2 linked regions of the Alloacidobacterium dinghuense genome follow. The protein of the gene in region 2 interacts with the protein of the main gene of each other region in a pairwise test. Links are inferred from orthologs where the notes say so. Each region holds a gene or a part of one and is shown on either strand. Other genes may lie near its edges.

Region 1 (2,880 bases), 770 kb from region 2 along the record:
CTGGTACGGCAGTTGAATGATCACAAGGCGAGCATCGAACTCGAAGATCTTAGGGGCCCTGGATTGCTGGAATACGGTGAAATGTGCGGCGAATTACTGGCTCGTGGACATTCGAGGTCCGGCGATGCGAGCATGCTGGCCGGTTACATCGGCAGCGGAAGGCGATTCGCTGACGCGATTATGAAATTTGCCGAAGCCTATGCGGACCAGACAGAGCGCGACTGGCAAGCACTGCTCAAATCGCGCCATGCGCCGAAGAGCAAACCAGCGAGTCAGCCGGTTAAGCAGGTCAGCAAGTCAGCCTAAAAAGAAACAAGCAAATCAGCTACGGACTTGCGGAGTGTTTCCCGTTCTTTGCCAACTTGCTTGCGCCAAAGGCACGCTAACTTGCTGGCTCGCTAAAATAGAAACATGCTGCAACTTGCCGACGCCGGCAAACGATTCGGCCCAAAGCTTCTTTTTGAACACGCCAACTGGCTCATCACTGCTGGCGAACGCACGGCTCTGGTCGGTGCGAACGGCACGGGTAAATCTACTCTGCTGAAAACGCTGGCGGCCCTTGACTCACTTGACTATGGCAACCTGCAACGCACCCGGGGGATGAGCATTGGCTATCTGCCGCAGGACGGTCTATCGCTTTCAGGCCGCACGGTCTTCGATGAGTGCCTGTCCGTCTTTGACGAACTTCGCAGCATTGAGCAGGAACTGGAAACCCTGGCCGCTTCGCTGGCTGAGCTTGATCCAGACAGCGGCGCCTATGGTACTGCGGCGGAACGGTATTCGAATCTGAGCGCGAGGTTTCACGCTCACGATGGTTACGCGCTGGATGCGCAGGTAGGCGCCGTGCTTGCCGGTCTAGGCTTTAGCAAGGAAGACTGGGCGCGACGGACAGAGGAGTTTTCCGGCGGCTGGCAGATGCGCATTGCACTGTCAAAGCTGCTTTTGCAAAAACCGAATCTGCTTCTGCTAGATGAGCCAACGAATCATCTTGATCTCGAAACACGCAACTGGCTCGAAGAATATCTACGCGGCTATCCGAACGGCTACATTCTGATCTCGCACGATCGCTACTTTCTTGATGTGACGGTGAACAAGATTGTGGAGATTTGGAACAAGGGGCTGCACTTCTACTCCGGCAATTACGAGAAGTATCTGCAGCAAAAAGAAGAGCGACGCACGCAGCTTGAGGCCGCGTATCGCAACCAGCGCGAGCACATTGAGCATCTGGAAGCATTTATCAGCCGCTTCCGCTATCAGGCCACCAAGGCGAAACAGGTGCAGAGCCGTATCAAGGAACTCGAAAAGATCGAGCGCATCGAGATTCCACAGGAAGAACAGGCGATCCACTTCACTTTTCCCCAGCCTCCGGCTTCAGGACGCACGGTAGTTGAGGTTTCAAACCTGAGCAAGAGCTACGGTGAGAAGCAGGTCCTGCGCAACGTGAGTTTTACCATCGAGCGCGGGGACCGCATCGCACTTGTCGGCGCGAACGGCGCAGGCAAGTCGACGCTGATTCGGATGCTCTCCGCGCTGGAGGGGCCGACGTCAGGTGTGCTTCGACTGGGACACAATGTGTTGCCGGACTATTTTGCGCAGGATCAGTACAAGGTGCTCGATCCCGGAGCACGCATGCTGGAGGACATCGGCCGCATTGCGCAGCGTGTGCCGGAGACCGATCTGCGGAGTCTCCTTGGCTGCTTTCTCTTCTCAGGCGACGATGTTTTCAAGCCGCTCGGGGTTCTTTCAGGCGGCGAACGCAATCGCTATGCACTGGCGCGCATTCTTGTCAGCCCTGCGAATTTTCTGCTGCTGGACGAGCCGACGAATCACCTCGATCTGCGCGCCAAAGATGTGTTGCTGGATGCGGTGAATAAATTTACCGGCACGGTGATTTTCGTCTCACATGACCGCTACTTTATTGATCGGCTGGCGACGCGCGTTTTTGAGGTCGAAGGCGGTCACGTCCACGTTTTTCCGGGAAATTACGAGGATTATCTGTGGCGCAAGGAAGGCGGTGCTGTAACGACGACGGCTGCGCCCGCTGTAGCCGTGGTGGAGGAGACTCCTGCTGCGGTAGTGATTCAGACGGCCGAGAAGGAAAAGGTCCGTCGCGTGAACCCGATTCGCTTGCGGCAGATGCAGGAACGGCTTGCCTTTGTTGAGGAAGAGATTCCGCGCGTGGAAGCTTCCATCGTGGAGACCGAGCATTCGCTCGGCATTTTCGTAAGCGTGGAAGAGACGGAAAGGCTTAGCCGCCTGCTCGAGTCGCTACGAGAACAGCATGGTTTGCTCACGACCGACTGGGAGGAGTTAATGCTTCAGGTGGAAGAGCAGCAGGTGAGCAGCTAATTCATTTATTGTTTCACGACGTGCGGCGTGTGTGCCTGAAGCGTCGGTCCTCCTGCATAATCAAATTATGCCGCTCCTTTGGAAACCGGAAAGCTGGTCACAACGCCTGGCTGAGTTGGAAGCACGCTCGGGCGACCTGAAAGAAGCTCCGTTGCGTCGCGATGTTCGTTCACTCGGCACGCTGTTGGGAGATGTGCTGCGCGAACAGGCTGGCGATGCTCTGTATGAGAAAGTCGAGGAGCTGCGGCAGTCCGCGATTCGTCGCCGCGAAGAGCAGGCAGCGGGCAAGTCGAAGGAAGCGGAAGACCGTCTGCAACGGACGGTTCTCAGCATCAGCACGTTGCCTGTGGAGCAGGCTTACCAGTTGAGCCGGGCCTTTGCGTTTTATTTCGAGCTGATCAATCTGGCTGAGACGAATCACCGCAAGCGGCGGCGTCTGTCGCTACAACTCAGTGGAGACAGTTCAAGGCAGCGAGGTTCATTGCGCGGCACTCTGCGGGAGATGAAGCGGGTTGGTATCTCGGCAACAGA
Region 2 (3,066 bases):
ACGGCTGGGAGAGGTTCGTGCTTTCCCACATCTTTTCAAGATGCGGGGCACCCTTTTTCGTGCCGCTTTTCGCGTCTCAGTGCAATCTTGGGAATGCGGTTTCTTATCGCTATGTGCGCACTTCGACGCATTTCTTATGAAACCAGTAAAATAAGAAGTGACGATGAAACGTCTGGCCATCTCCCGGGCACGATTTCCACGACAATACGCGCAGACGACGGGTCCTATTCTCGGCCTGATTGAGGATCTTCGCGCAGAAATGCCCGCATTCAGGAGAATTGGCCAGCCTTTTTCGATGGAATACGTGAATTTATGAGTGCTACGAAGCTGGAACCGACACATAGCGAACTGCAACAGCAAATCCATAACCGTGAACAAATCTTTGATGCCTTTCGCCGCTGGGGTTATCTACAGGCGAACCTCGATCCGCTAGGCCAATACCTTTCTGCGGAACCTATTCCTGAACTGGATCTTGAGGGTGACGATGCCGATGAGGCGCGCGGCTATTATTGCGGCACGATTGCGGCGGAGTTCATGCATATTCCGCACCGCGAGCGGCGCGCCTGGATTGCGGCGCGGCTGGAAACGGAAGCTCCAAGTGTGGATGAGAAGCGGATTCTCGATCTGCTGATCAAGGCCGATACCTTCGAGCAGGTGATTCAGTCGCGGTATCTGGGGACGAAGCGCTTTTCGCTCGAAGGTGTGACGGCGCTGATCCCTTTTCTTGACGAGATGCTGCGCCGCTCGAGCGAACTGGGCGCGACAAAAGCTGTGATTGGCATGAGCCATCGCGGGCGCTTGAGCGTGATGGTGAACACGTTTGGAAAATCGCCTGCGGACATTTTTTCGAAGTTTGAGGACGTAGACCCGCGCAGCATTCTGGGCGGCGGCGATGTGAAGTATCACGTGGGCGCGACGGGCTGCTACATGACGCGGAATGGCAAGGACATTTCGCTGCACCTGGTGTCGAACCCGAGCCACCTGGAAGCGGTTGATCCGGTGGCCATGGGGCGCACACGGGCGAAGCAGACGCGTATTGGCAAGGACGGGCAGGAGCGCGTGCTGCCGGTGGTGATTCACGGCGATGCTGCGTTTGCCGGGCAGGGGATCTGGGCCGAGACGATGAATCTTGGCTCGGTAGAAGGTTTCACGGTTGGCGGCGGCATTCATATTATTGCCAACAATCTGATCGGGTTCACCGCTGAGCCCGAAGAATCGAACTCGTCGCGCTTTGCTTCGGATCTGGCGAAGCGGATGCCGATTCCTATCTTCCATGTGAATGCCGAGGACCCTGATGCTGTGGTGCGGGTTGCGGCGCTAGCTGTGGAGTATCGCTATACGTTCAAGACCGATGTGGTGATTGACTTGATCGGATACCGCCGGCATGGGCACAGCGAGGTTGACGACCCGACGATTACGCAACCGCTGCGCTATGCGAAGATCAAGGACCATCTGCCGCTCTATCAGATTTATGCGCAGAAGCTAGGCGCGGATGTCAGCGGGCGGGTGAAGGAGCTTCAGACCGAATTTGCCGAGGCGCAGCGCGCAGCCAAGTCGATGAAGAAGATGCCGACACTGGCGGTGCTGCCGGATTACTGGTCGGCGTATCGGGGCGGGAAGTACAAGGCGGAGTATGAGGTCGAGACGGGGTTGACGGCGGAAGAAGTCGGCAGGATTTCTGATGGTCTGGCGAAGTATCCGGCGGATTTTCATATCCATCCGAAGATCAAGAAGCTGTTGGAACAGCGGGCGGAGATGGGGCAGGGGAAGCGTCCGTTTGACTACGGGATGGCTGAGGCTGTGGCGATTGGCTCGTTGCTGACGCAGGGAACTCCGGTGCGGCTGAGCGGGCAGGATAGCCAGCGTGGGACGTTTAATCAGCGGCACAGCGCGCTCGTCGATATTGAGAATGAAAACCTGCATATTCCGTTGAATCATCTGTCGCAGGATCAGGCGAAGTTTGAGGTTTACAACTCGATTCTGTCCGAGGCTGGAGTGCTTGGCTTCGAATATGGCTACAGCCGCGATTATCCGGAGACGCTGGTGATGTGGGAGGCGCAGTTTGGCGACTTTGCCAACGGCGCGCAGATCATTATCGATCAGTTCATCTCGTCGGGTGAGGACAAGTGGGGGCTGCTGGGTGCGATTGTGGTTCTGCTGCCGCATGGGTATGAGGGCCAGGGGCCGGAGCATTCGAGTGCGCGTGTGGAGCGATATCTGCAACTGGCGGCGCATGACAATATGCAGATCTGTCAGCCTTCGACGGCGGCGCAGTACTTCCATCTGCTGCGGCGGCAGGCGATGCGCAAGTGGCGCAAGCCTCTGATTGTGTTTACGCCGAAGAGCATGTTGCGGCATCCGGATGCTGTTTCAGAGCTGGCTGATTTTGCCCAGCCGCACTTCCTCAACGTGCTTCCGGAGACGGAGATTGCGAATGCGAAGCGGCTGCTCGTCTGCACGGGCAAGATCGGGCATGAACTGCGCGTGGAGCGCGAGAAGCGCAAGGACACGGCGACGGGGATCATTTTTGTCGAGCAGCTTTATCCGTGGCCCGAAGCGGAGCTTGTAGCTGCGATCAAGGCGCATCCGGAGGCGCATGAGGTGATCTGGGTGCAGGAAGAGCCGGAGAACATGGGCGCGCTCTCGTTTGTGATGCCGAGGCTGAAGCGGCTGGCGTTGCGGGATCGCCAGGTGCTGAGCATCAAGCGGTCGGCGGCGGCGAGTCCGGCGACGGGGTCGGCGAAGGCCCATGAGATGGAGCAGAAGACGGTGATCGAGCTGGCTCTGAGCGGTGGGTTGCAGAGTAAAGTTAGTCAGTAGCCTCGCTTGCTGTAACGAAGGCCGCTGTTTTTTGAAGCGGCCTTTTCGTTTTGGTAAGAAAAGCTGTTGAGAGACCGGGTGAGTCAGCGCTTCGCACGGATTCTTTCACTCGATGAGCAGGACGATACCCGACCCATGGGGCGCGTGCTTCACATAGGGCATTTCGATCTCCGAAAGTCACCTCTCTGCAACTTGCAATTGATTACCTTCGAGTTGATGGCCAAAAGATAGGCGAATCTGCGGCGA

What was found.
Region 1: the proteins of H7849_RS26275 (region 2) and H7849_RS22900 interact in binary tests that used the Escherichia coli proteins (3 or more experiments, as listed by UniProt). The link is inferred for Alloacidobacterium dinghuense from one-to-one orthologs.

What each region holds. Positions count from the first base shown.
Region 1 is NZ_CP060394.1:5,468,385-5,471,264, reverse strand. It holds H7849_RS22900 (ABC-F family ATP-binding cassette domain-containing protein), read left to right. Parts: upstream 1-411; coding sequence 412-2,349; downstream 2,350-2,880. Other genes in the region: H7849_RS22895 (phosphoenolpyruvate carboxylase), read left to right, coding at 2,417-2,880; H7849_RS22905 (DUF2252 domain-containing protein), read left to right, coding at 1-306. UniProt on the Escherichia coli protein: Genetic data indicate it may be involved in ribosome assembly or function.
Region 2 is NZ_CP060394.1:6,237,710-6,240,775, forward strand. It holds H7849_RS26275 (2-oxoglutarate dehydrogenase E1 component), read left to right. Parts: upstream 1-312; coding sequence 313-2,820; downstream 2,821-3,066. UniProt on the Escherichia coli protein: E1 component of the 2-oxoglutarate dehydrogenase (OGDH) complex which catalyzes the decarboxylation of 2-oxoglutarate, the first step in the conversion of 2-oxoglutarate to succinyl-CoA and CO(2).